One region of the Streptomyces sp. NPDC004284 genome, then DNA from elsewhere that is predicted to be linked to it. Evidence: predicted binding sites of a transcription regulator. Region 1 holds the regulator's gene; the other holds the start of a gene.

What was found. Region 1 encodes HspR, which represses chaperone genes until heat shock. Its sites were predicted from a motif close to TTGAGNNNNNNNNNCTCAA; they were not measured.
Region 2: the regulator HspR is predicted to act here: its motif matches at 3,476-3,494, upstream of lon (endopeptidase La).

The regions. Positions count from the first base shown of each region.
Region 1 is NZ_JBIAMJ010000005.1:42,191-48,322, forward strand. Features, by position in the region: gene ACFYUS_RS14920 (pyridoxamine 5'-phosphate oxidase family protein) at 1-294, shown strand, start outside; gene ACFYUS_RS14925 ((2Fe-2S)-binding protein) at 404-721, opposite strand; gene ACFYUS_RS14930 (hypothetical protein) at 730-942, opposite strand; gene ACFYUS_RS14935 (helix-turn-helix transcriptional regulator) at 1,075-2,055, shown strand; gene ACFYUS_RS14940 (heat shock protein transcriptional repressor HspR) at 2,118-2,552, opposite strand; gene dnaJ (molecular chaperone DnaJ) at 2,557-3,732, opposite strand; gene grpE (nucleotide exchange factor GrpE) at 3,766-4,410, opposite strand; gene dnaK (molecular chaperone DnaK) at 4,407-6,132, opposite strand, start outside.
Region 2 is NZ_JBIAMJ010000001.1:700,879-707,010, forward strand. Features, by position in the region: gene ACFYUS_RS03270 (ABC transporter ATP-binding protein) at 1-414, opposite strand, end outside; gene ACFYUS_RS03275 (zf-HC2 domain-containing protein) at 411-1,436, opposite strand; gene ACFYUS_RS03280 (RNA polymerase sigma factor) at 1,433-2,029, opposite strand; gene ACFYUS_RS03285 (hypothetical protein) at 2,145-2,678, opposite strand; gene ACFYUS_RS03290 (GNAT family N-acetyltransferase) at 2,738-3,385, opposite strand; gene lon (endopeptidase La) at 3,517-5,928, shown strand; gene ACFYUS_RS03300 (DUF4240 domain-containing protein) at 6,028-6,132, shown strand, end outside.

The DNA of each region.
Region 1 (6,132 bases):
GTCGGCGTCACGTACGACCCCGAGGGCGGGTACGCGCGCGTGATCACCAACAAGAACAGCCGGAAGGTCGCCAACGTCCTGGCGGCGGGCGCGGACGGCGCGCGGGTCGCGGTCTGCCAGGTCGACAAGGGGCGCTGGGCCACCCTGGAGGGCGTCGCCCACGTCCGCACGGAGGCCGAGACGGTCGCGGACGCCGTCGGCCGCTACGCCGAGCGCTACGGGCGCGTGCCGAGCCCGAACCCGGACCGGGTCGTCATCGAGATCGCCCTCACGCGGGCGATGGGCCGCGCCTGACCCGTACGGGAAAAGCGAAAAGCACAGCGGCGCCATCGCGTTTCAGGTCCGCGATGGCGCCGCTGTGTGGGGGAAGTGCCGGAGCGATCTACAACGACGGGGGAATCGCTCAGGCACTGCGGGGGGTGGCGGTGATGGTCTCGGGCTCGATCAGCTGGTGGTCGCGCTGGTCGAGATTGACGAAGATCATGCCGTACCGGATGGCACAGCGGATGGGCTGTGGAGCGCCTCGGGGGCGGCGCAGGCACCGGTACGCACGGACGTCTTCGTCCTGACCGCGGGCGACGACGATCGGCTCTCCGAAGAGCGTGACCTTCAGCGAGTCGCCACGGTGGGGGATTGCCGTGGCGAGATCGACGAAGTGCCAGCCGGAGCGGTAGGCCGAAGCCATCTCCCGGCGGAACCTGGGATCATCGGGAACATTCATGGCCCTGGCTAGCTCCAGCCGGGGTCCTGTGCGGGAGCCACGCTCCAGCCCGGGTCGTCCACCACGGTGGGGGCCGCGAAGTGCCAGCCCGGGTCGAGCGGAGCGGCCTGCACGTGCGCCGGCTCCGAGTGCCAACCCGGGTCGAGGGCCACTCCCGCGCCCACCGTGGCGGCCGCGATGAAGGCGAATCCGGCCGCCGCGCGTATGAGCTTCTTCATCATCACCGAGCAACCTCACTTGAAGGCAACGTCTGTTTCCAACCCCCGCAGGTAAGACGATGGCTTACTCTCTGCGCCTGCACCACCAAACCCAGGCATCATGTTCCTGAGATGCAGGAGCCTGGGGGTGTTCATATGCGGAAACAAGCGGACGAAACAGGTCACCCACATTCGCATGCGGAACTGTGCGAAGCGGGCTCCGAGCTGTACGCGGCCGCTCTGCGCGCCGGGCGAATAGCCCGGTCAGAGGCGGTCGAGGCACCCTGCCTCCTCGACCTCGCGCTGCTCCACCCCGACCCGGACGACGCGCAGTGGCTGCGCCCGGTCCCCCCCTCCGCCGCGCTCGCCCAGCTGCTCCAGCCGATCGAACGGGAGATCCTCGACCGCCGGCGGCGCACCGTCGCGCTGTCCGACGCCTTCGAGCCGTTCATGGCCATCAGCGCCCACGACTCCCCCGCCACACACGCCATCAACGTCCTCGAAGGCATCGACCGCATCAACTCGACCCTCGACCGCGTCGTGGCCAACTGCCGCAGCGAGCTCCTCACCGTCCAGCCGGGCGGCGGCCGCCCCGCGCAGGCCCTCAGCGAGGCCCTCGACCGCGTCTCCCCCCTGCTCGGCCGCGGCATCACCATGCGCACGCTCTACCAGCACACCGCGCGCCACACCGAGCTCACCCTGACCTATCTGGAGCACGTCGGCCCCGAGGTCCAGGTCCGCACCCTCGAGGAGATCATCGACCGGCTGATCATCGTCGACCGCGAGGTCGCCTTCATCCCGGCCCGCAGCGACCGCCAGGTGGCCCTGGAGCTGCGCCACCCCGGCCTGGTGGCCTACCTCTGCGGCGTCTTCGACCAGTTCTGGCAGCTGGCGGTGCCGATCCGGGAGGAGATCCCGTACGACATCAAGACCGACGGCATCGGCGGCGTCCAGCGGTCCATCGCCAGGCTCCTCGTCGAGGGGCACGTCGACGAGGCCATCGCCCGCCGGCTCGGGATGAACGTACGGACCTGCCGGGCGCACATCGCCAAGCTCGCCGCCGCCCTCGGCAGCGGGAGCCGGGCACAGCTCGGCTATCTGATCGCCCAGTCCGGCATCCTCGAACGGGACAACTGAAAGAGGCCCCCTCCACCCGCTGGTGGAGGGGGCCTCTTCCGGACGGAGACAGGGGCGGAGGGCTACTCGCCGCGCTTCGGGCGCCACACCACGAGGGCGCTCGCCTGCTGCACATCGGTGTACGGCACCAGGTCCCGGCGGTACGAGGCGTGCACCTGGGCCTCGCGCTGGCGCAGCGTCGCCGCCGCGCCCTCGACCGCCGCCGACAGCTCGGACACCCGTGCCTGGAGCGCCGCGACCTGGTTCTCCAGTTCGATGATCCGCTTGATCCCGGCCAGGTTGATGCCCTCGTCCTGCGACAGCTGCTGCACCTGGCGGAGCAGCTCGATGTCACGGGCCGAGTAGCGCCGCCCGCGGCCCGCCGTGCGGTCCGGGGAGACCAGACCGAGCCGGTCGTACTGCCGCAGGGTCTGCGGATGCAGACCGGAGAGCTGGGCCGCCACCGAGATGACGTACACCGGCGACTCGTCGGTCAGCTCGTACGGATTGCGTCTCATCGGGTCACGCTCCCTTCGCCGCCTGGAACAGCTCGGCCCTCGGGTCCTCGGAGGCGGTCGCCTCGCGGAAGTTCTCCAGGGCCTCGCGCGCCTTGTCGTCCAGTTCCTTCGGCACCGCCACCTCGACCGTCACGAGGAGGTCGCCGCGCGTGCCGTCCTTGCGGACCGCGCCCTTGCCCCGGGCGCGCATGGTCCGGCCGTTCGGGGTGCCCGGGGGCAGCTTGAGGGTGACCGCGGGGCCACCGAGGGTCGGGACCTTGATCTCGCCGCCGAGCGCCGCCTCCGAGAAGGAGACCGGCACGGTGACGGTGAGGTTGTCGTCCTTGCGGCCGAAGACCGGGTGCTCGTCGACGTGCACGACGACGTACAGGTCGCCGTGCTGCCCGCCGCGCTCGCCCGGCGCTCCCTTGCCGCGGAGACGGATCTTCTGGTTGTCGCTGACGCCCGCCGGGATGCGGACCTGCATGGTGCGGGAGGACTTGGCCCGCCCGCTGCCCTTGCAGACCTCGCAGGGGTTCTCGGCGATGAGGCCGCGGCCCTTGCAGTCCACGCAGGGGTCGGTGAGCGAGAAGCCGCCGCCGCTGCCGCGCGAGACCTGCCCGGTGCCGACGCAGGTCGGGCACACGCGGGGCGTGCCGTTCTTGTCGCCGGTCCCGGAGCACGCCGTGCACGGCTGCTGGCTGGACATCCGCAGCGGTACGGTCGCGCCCTCGATGGCCTCGGTGAAGCTGAGCGTCACCTCGGACTCGATGTCCTGGCCTCGCCGCGGCTGGGTGCGGGTGCCCGCTCCCCCGCCGCGGTTGAACAGGCCGCCGAAGACGTCGCCGATGCCTCCGCCGCCGCCGAAGCCGCCGGCCCCGCCCTGGGCGCCCCCGAAGAGGTCGCCCAGGTCGAAGTTGAACGATCCGCCGCCTCCGGGGCCGCCGGCACGGAAGCCGCCGTTCCCGAAGAGGGCGCGGGCGTCGTCGTACTCCTTGCGCTTCTTGGGGTCGCCGATGACGTCGTTCGCCTCGGAGATCTCCTTGAAGCGCGCCTCGGCGCTCGCGTCACCCTTGTTGGCGTCCGGATGGTTCTCGCGGGCGAGCTTCCGGTACGCCTTCTTGATCTCGGCCTCGGTGGCGTCCTTGGGGACGCCGAGAACCTTGTAGTAGTCCTTCTCGACGAAGTCCTTCGTGCTCATCGACGTCCCTCCTCCCGCGCACGGGTACGGCTGTTACTCGCTGTCCTTCTCGGACTTGTCGGACTTGCCGGGGTCTTCCGACTCCTCGGCCTTGCCCTGCGCCCCGGGCTGGGGCTCGGCGACGGCCACGCGGGCGGGCCGGATGGTCCGCTCGCCGATCCGGTACCCCGGCTGCAGGATCGCCACGCAGGTCGTCTCGGTGACGTCCGGCGCGTACGAGTGCATCAGGGCCTCGTGGATCGTCGGGTCGAAGGGCTCGCCCTCCTTGCCGAACTGCTGCAGACCCATCTTGGCGACGACGGTCTCCAGCGATTCGGCCACCGACTTGAACCCGCCCACGAGCTCGCCGTGGTCCCGGGCCCGGCCGACGTCGTCGAGGACGGGCAGGAGCTCGGACAGGAGGCTCGCGACGGCGATCTCCTTGACCGTGACCCGGTCCCGCTCCACGCGGCGGCGGTAGTTCTGGTACTCGGCCTGGAGCCGCTGGAGGTCGCCCGTGCGCTCGGTGAGCGCCGTGCGGGCCTGGTCCAGCTGCGCCAGGAGGGCTACATCCGTAGCGTCCCCGGCCGGGGCCGTCGAGTCCTCCTCGGAGGTCTCGACGGTCTCGGCGGCGTCGTCAGCGGTGGCGCCGGAGGGGACGTCGGACTTCTCCTCGAAGCCCGGGGTCTCCTCGGTCACGCCTGGCCGCCCTTCTCGTCGTCCACGATCTCGGCGTCGACGACGTCGTCGTCGGCCTTCGGGGCCTCGGCGCCCGCGGCACCGGCAGCGCCCGGGGCGTCGGCGTACAGCGCCTGGCCGAGCTTCTGCGAGACGGCCGCGACCTTCTCGGTGGCGGTGCGGATCTCGGCGGTGTCCTCGCCCTTGAGCTTCTCCTTCAGCTCGCCGAGCGCGGCCTCGACCTCGCTCTTGACGTCACCGGGGAGCTTGTCCTCGTTGTCCTTGATGAACTTCTCGGTCTGGTAGACGAGCTGCTCACCCTGGTTGCGGGTCTCGGCGGCCTCGCGGCGACGGTGGTCCTCGTCCGCGTACTGCTCGGCCTCCTGGCGCATCCGGTCGACCTCGTCCTTCGGCAGCGAGGAGCCGCCGGTGACGGTCATCTTCTGCTCCTTGCCCGTGCCCAGGTCCTTCGCGGTCACGTGCATGATGCCGTTGGCGTCGATGTCGAAGGCGACCTCGATCTGCGGGACGCCACGCGGGGCCGGCGGCAGACCGGTCAGCTCGAACATGCCGAGCTTCTTGTTGTACGCCGCGATCTCGCGCTCGCCCTGGTAGACCTGGATCTGCACGGACGGCTGGTTGTCCTCGGCCGTCGTGAAGATCTCGGACCGCTTGGTCGGGATCGTGGTGTTGCGCTCGATGAGCTTGGTCATGATGCCGCCCTTGGTCTCGATGCCGAGGGACAGCGGGGTCACGTCGAGGAGCAGGACGTCCTTGACCTCGCCCTTGAGGACACCGGCCTGGAGCGCGGCGCCGATGGCGACGACCTCGTCCGGGTTCACGCCCTTGTTGGCGTCCTGACCGCCGGTCAGCTCCTTGACGAGCTCGGCGACGGCCGGCATGCGGGTCGAGCCACCGACGAGAACGACGTGGTCGATCTCCTTGAGGGCGATGCCCGCGTCCTTGATGACGTTGTGGAACGGCACCTTGCAGCGGTCGAGCAGGTCGGAGGTGAGCTGCTGGAACTGGGCGCGCGTGAGCTTCTCGTCCAGGTGCAGCGGGCCCTCGGCGGAGGCCGTGATGTAGGGCAGGTTGATCGTGGTCTCGGTCGAGGACGAGAGCTCGATCTTCGCCTTCTCCGCGGCCTCGCGGAGACGCTGGAGAGCCATCTTGTCCTTGGCCAGGTCCACGCCGTGGCCGTTCTGGAACTGCGTCACCAGGTAGTCGACGACGCGCTGGTCCCAGTCGTCACCACCGAGGTGGTTGTCACCGTTGGTGGCCTTCACCTCGACGACGCCGTCGCCGATCTCCAGGAGGGACACGTCGAAGGTGCCGCCACCGAGGTCGAAGACGAGGATCGTCTGGTCGTCCTTGTCGAGGCCGTAGGCCAGGGCGGCCGCGGTCGGCTCGTTGACGATGCGCAGGACGTTGAGGCCCGCGATCTCACCGGCCTCCTTGGTGGCCTGACGCTCGGAGTCGTTGAAGTACGCCGGGACGGTGATGACCGCGTCGACGACCTTCTCGCCCAGGTACGCCTCGGCGTCGCGCTTGAGCTTCTGCAGGATGAAGGCGCTCATCTGCTGCGGGTTGAAGCTCTTGCCGTCGATGTCGATCTTCCAGTCGGTGCCCATGTGGCGCTTGACCGACCGGATGGTCCTGTCGACGTTGGTGACGGCCTGACGCTTGGCCACCTCGCCGACGAGCACCTCGCCGTTCTTCGCGAAGGCGACGACGGACGGCGTG
Region 2 (6,132 bases), on a different contig from region 1:
CGTCTTCATGCGCGCGTCGATCCGGTTTTCGAGCCCGACCCGCCGCACGGCCCGTTCCACGGCCGCCGGGACACGGTCGGCGGGCATCTCCTTGAGCCAGGCCACGTACGCGACGAACTCACGCACCGTGAACGCCGGGTAGTGGCCGAACTCCTGCGGCAGATAGCCGAGCCTGCGCCGGATCCCGGTGCGCTCGCCGGGGCGCGCGGCGTCGGCGCCGAGCAGCTCCACCCGGCCGGAGGCGGGCGCGGCGACGGTCGCGAGGACCCGTATGAGAGAGGTCTTCCCGGCCCCGTTCGGGCCGAGCAGGCCGTGCACGCCCGGGCCGAGGGAGAGGTCGAGCGCGTCGAGGGCGACGGTACGGCGGTGCCGGACGGTCAGTCCGGTCACCGCGACGGTGGTCGGTGGGTTCACCGGGGCTCCAGGTGGTCGAAGGAACGGCGCCGCAGCGCGAGGAGGGCGGCGCAGACGAGGGCGGCGGCGGCCCAGGCGCCCTGTACGGCGGGGCCGGCGAAGTACCGGGCGACACCGGCCGCCCCCGCGGGCCCGAGGAGGGGGCCCGCCACGGCCAGCAGCCACCCGCCGCCGAGCGTCGCGGCCGCCTCCCGGCAGCCGACGAACGACCCGAGCGCGAGCGCGGCCAGGGTCAGCGCCAGGCCCGGGAGCAGCCAGGCGGCCGCCCCCGGGAACCCGGCCACCGGGGGCAGCAGGGCCCCGCCGGCGGTCAACAGCGGTACGCAGGAGCCGAGTACGGCGGCGGTCCGGGTGAGCAGGAGGCGCAGCCCGCCCGAGGGCGTGGCGGCGGTGATCTCGTACAAGGGGTCGGCATGCCGTCCGTACGAGACGGCCACCCCGGCGAGCGGCAGCGCGGGCGAGACGGCGAGCAGCCAACTGCGGGCCCCCCTGAACCCGGCCCCGTAGGCGAGCGCGAACGCCCCACCGAGAACGAGCACCACAGCCACCACCCACGACCCGCGCAACGCGGGTCCGGCGGCCCACCAGAGCCGCGCCCACCGCCCGACGGCGACGAACCCCGCGCGCGTGCCCGCGTCGGCCGGCTGCTCCCCGCCCCTGGCCGCCGCGATGGCCTCACCCGGCGGGCCCACGGCGGCGATCCCCGCGCGCGTGTCTGCTGCGGCGATCCCCGTGCGCGTGCCTCCGGCGGTGAGTTCCGCGTCCGGCTCGGCCGGCCGTCCACGCCCGCGCGTGGCGGCTGTTCCCGTGGTCGGCGCGTGGCCCAGGGAGGCGAGGAGTTCCGCGCGCACGGCGGCTAGGTTCGGGCCCGCCGGGCCGGTGCGGACCGCTGTGGAGACGCGGGAGGCGCAGGGGGTGCAGGACTCGATGTGCTTCTCCAGGGACCAGGCGTCCGTCTCGGGGGCGGAGCCCGCGGCGTACTGGTGGGCCAGGGTGTCGGAGACGTGCCAGGGGGCGGTCATGCGGTGCCTCCCAGAGGGTGCGGGCCGAGGGCGGCGCGGAGTTCGCGGCGGGCGCGTTGGGCGCGGGTCTTGACGGTGCCTTCGGGTATGCCGAGGAGCCGGGCGGTCTCGCGGGTGGTCAGCCCGTCGACGACGGTGGCCCGGAGCACCTCGGCGAGCTCGGGCGAGATCCGGTCGAGGGCGGCGCCGACCTCCCCGTACTCCAGGCCCGCGAGCACCCGGTCCTCGGCGGAGGGCGCGGGGACGGGTGGTTCCACGGGCCGGGCGGCGGCGCGTTCGGCGCGGGCGCCGGCCCGCCGCGCGTCCACCAGGCGCCGGGCGGCGATCACCCAGAGCCAGCCGCCGGCCTCGCCCCGGCCCCGGTGGCCGCCGGCCGAGCGCCAGACCGTGACGAAGGTGTCCTGGAGGACCTCCCGTACGGTCTCCTCGTCCGGGCAGCGCCGGGCCAGCCGGGCGTACAGCCATCCGGCGTGCCGGTCGTAGAGCACGGCCAGCGCCTCGGTGTCCCCCCGGGCGACCGCGCGCAGCAGCGCCGCGTCGTCGTCCTCGTCGCCCCCGGAGGGGCCTCCCCCTGCGGGGCGCAACAGTCTCACGCCCTCTCTATCGCCGGGAGGCCGTCTCCCGGTTCACGCGCTCAGGGTTCGTCGGCGGGCCGTCCCCCGGTTCACGCGTTCAGGGGTTCGTCTGCGGGCCGTCTCCCGGGCGCGCTCAGGGGTTCGTCGGCGGGCCGCCCTCCGGCAGGGCGGCGAAGACGCGCTGGAGGGCGGGCGGGCGTTCGCCGTCGTCCGCGACGACGAGGCGGTGGCGGTAGGTCAGGTGGTACTGGAAGCCGTCGGGGATCGGGCTGCCCGTCGGGCGCTCCGGGACGAGGGCGAAGGCGGGGTCCTCCAGGGCCGCCCGCAGTTCGGCGGCCTCGGCGGGGGTCTGCCGGCCGGTCCGGGGCGGCTTGTCGCCGGAGCGGCTGGTCCAGCTGCCGTCGTAGTGGACGACGAGCTGGTTGTGGACGCCGGCGAGGCCGCCGTCGACGACGACCTCGACGAGGACCTCCGTCGGTCGGGGCTCCGCGGAGGGCGTGGCGGGCTCGGTCGTGGGGCTCGGCAGGGCCGGCGCGCTCACGCTCGACGGCGATCCGCCGGGCGCGGACGGCACCCCGGGGCCGCAGCCGCTCAGGCCGCCGGCCAGGGCCCCCGCGAGCAGCAGGGTCCCGCACCACGTCCACGTACCCCGTACGTCTCGCACCATGGGTCGAGCATGCCCCGTCCCGGGCCCCGCGCGCAGCCGGACGGCCGGGATTCCACTCCTCAGCGGCCTTCCGGTCCCGTCCGTACGATCCCGGTGACCGGGCCCCGGTGGCGCCAGCCGAGCGAGTCGTACAGGGCGAGGCCGTCCGTGGTCGCCGCGAGGACTCCGGTGGCGGCGCCCGCCTGGGCGGCGGCGGCCTCCAGGGTGCGCATGACGTTCGTGCCGAGGCCGCGGCGCCGGTGTGCGGGGTCGGTCTCGATCTGGTCGGCGACGGCGGTGGAGCCGGTCGGGGCGATCCGGCCCTGGGCGGCGAGGGCGCCGTCCGGGGCGAGGATCCGGACCCGGACGACACCGTCCTCGACCTCGGTGGTCCTGGCGTACCCCTCGGGCGGTGCGGGGCGGGCGCCGGGGTCCAGCGGCTTGACCATCATGAAGCCCGGGTCGTCGGGGACGGTCCAGCCCTCGGTGATCCACGGCTCGACGTCTTCCGGGGCCGCCATCACCTTGAGCCAGCTGTACGGCGTGGTCAGCCGGGCGCAGAGCGCGCCGACGGAGGCCGCGTCGGGGGCGGGCAGGACGTGCCGTACGACGTGCCGGGGCAGGCCGACGTCGATCCGGTGGCCCCAGGGCTCGGCGACGGCGGGCGGGGTGCCCCGGGAGACGGTCCAGCCCGCCACCCACGCTGCTGTAATGGCTGCTATATCCATGGAGGCATTACATCGGCTCCACGCGGGCGCGTGTGCGAGTGATCGCTCAGAGCGAACGGACGTCCGGGAACATCCCCGGGCTCACAAGCATTGAGTGCGTATAGCTCAACTTGACTGCCGAAGGGGAGATCATGGCTTCTGAGTCCAAGGCGTCCGTGCCGCTCACTCTGCCTGTGCTGCCGCTCGACGACGAGGTCGTGCTGCCCGGAATGGTGGTGCCGCTGGACCTGTCCGAGAACGATGTACGGGCCGCCGTCGAGGCCGCCCAGGCCGCCGCCCGCGGCGGCGCGGGCAAGCCCCGCGTGCTCCTCGTGCCGCGGATCGACGGGACCTACGCCGGCACCGGCGTCCTGGGCATCGTCGAGCAGGTCGGACGCCTGTCCGACGGCGACCCCGGCGCGCTCATCCGCGGCCTCGGCCGCGTCCGCATCGGCGCCGGCACGACCGGCCCCGGCGCCGCCCTGTGGGTCGAGGGCAGCACCGTCGAGGAGACCCTGCCCGACCCGCTGCCCGGCTCCGTGACCGAACTGGTCAAGGAGTACAAGGCGCTGGCCACCAGCTGGCTCAAGAAGCGCGGCGCCTGGCAGGTCGTCGACCGCGTCCAGCAGATCGACGGCGTCGGCGCCCTCGCCGACAACTCCGGGTACTCGCCCTTCCTCAGCGTCGAGCAGAAGGTCGAACTCCTGGAGACCGCCGACCCGGTCGCCCGCCTCAGGCTCGCCACCGCCCAGCTCCGCGAGCACCTCGCCGAGCAGGACGTCGCCGAGAGCATCGCCAAGGACGTCCAGGAGGGCGTCGACAAGCAGCAGCGCGAGTTCCTGCTCCGCCGCCAGCTCGAAGCCGTCCGCAAGGAGCTCCGCGACCTCAACGGCGAGACCGAGGGCGACGAGTCCGACGACTACCGCGCCCGCGTGGAGGCCGCCGACCTGCCCGAGAAGGTGCGGGAGGCCGCCCTCAAGGAGGTCGAGAAGCTGGAGCGGTCCAGCGACCAGTCCCCCGAGGGCTCCTGGATCCGCACCTGGCTCGACACCGTCCTCGAACTGCCGTGGAACGAGCGGACCGAGGACCGGTACGACATCCGGGGCGCCCGCGCGGTCCTGGACGCGGAGCACGCGGGCCTCGACGACGTGAAGGAGCGGATCACCGAGTACCTGGCGGTGCGCAAGCGGCGCTCCGACCGCGGTCTCGGCGTGGTCGGCGGCCGCCGTGGCGGCGCCGTCCTCGCCCTGGTCGGACCGCCCGGCGTCGGCAAGACCTCGCTCGGCGAGTCCGTCGCGCACGCGATGGGCCGGAAGTTCGTCCGGGTCGCCCTCGGCGGCGTACGGGACGAGGCGGAGATCCGCGGTCACCGGCGGACGTACGTCGGCGCCCTGCCCGGCCGGATCGTCCGGGCCGTCAAGGAGGCCGGGTCCATGAACCCGGTGGTCCTGCTCGACGAGATCGACAAGGTCGGCTCCGACTTCCGCGGCGACCCCGCGGCGGCGCTCCTCGAAGTCCTCGACCCCGCGCAGAACCACACCTTCCGCGACCACTACCTGGAGGTCGAACTCGACCTCTCCGACGTCGTCTTCCTCGCCACGGCCAACGTCCTCGAAGCCATTCCCGAGGCGCTCCTCGACCGCATGGAGCTGGTGCGCCTCGACGGCTACACGGAGGACGAGAAGGTCGTCATCGCCCGTGACCACCTGCTTCCGCGCCAGCTGGAGCGGGCCGGTCTGGAGGCCGGCGAGGTCGTCCTGGAGGAGTCCGCGCTGCGGAAGCTGGCCGGCGAGTACACCCGCGAGGCCGGCGTCCGCACCCTGGAGCGGTCGATCGCCCGGCTGCTGCGGAAGGTCGCGGCCCAGCACGAACTGGGCGACCGCGAGCTGCCGTTCACGGTCGGACCGGACGATCTGCGGGAGCTCATCGGGCGTCCGCACCACGTGCCGGAGTCGGCGCAGGACCCGGCGGAGCGGCGGACGGCCGTGCCGGGTGTCGCCACCGGGCTCGCCGTGACCGGCGCGGGCGGCGACGTCCTCTTCGTGGAGGCGTCCCTCGCCGACCCGGAGACGGGCGCCGCCGGGCTGACCCTCACCGGTCAGCTGGGCGACGTGATGAAGGAGTCGGCGCAGATCGCGCTCTCCTTCCTCCGCTCGCACGGCGCGGAGCTGGAGCTGCCCGTCACCGGCCTCAAGGACCGGGGCGTGCACATCCACTTCCCGGCGGGCGCGGTGCCCAAGGACGGGCCGAGCGCGGGCATCACCATGACGACCGCCCTCGCCTCCCTGCTGAGCGGTCGGCTGGTCCGTACGGACGTGGCCATGACCGGCGAGGTCTCCCTCACCGGCCGGGTGCTGCCGATCGGCGGCGTGAAGCAGAAGCTCCTCGCCGCGCACCGGGCGGGGATCACGACGGTCGTGATCCCCAAGCGGAACGAGGCCGACCTGGACGACGTCCCGGCCGAGATCCTGGAGAAGCTGGAGGTCCACCCGGTGACGGACGTCCGCCAGGTCCTGGAGATCGCCCTCGCCCCGGCGGTGGTGCCGGTGGACGTGGCCGCGTAACTCCCCGTCCGCGGGAGCGGGGTGCCGGTCCGGCACCCCGCTCCCGCGCGTTCGGATCTCGTTACCCGGATGTCAGCCGGGGCTGGCATGCTCGTACGCATGAACGACGACGCCTTCTGGGCTCTCATCGACGAGTTGGGCCGCCGGACCGGTGACCGGGACGAGCGACTGGAATGGCTGCGGGCGGACTTGCTCCGGCGTCCG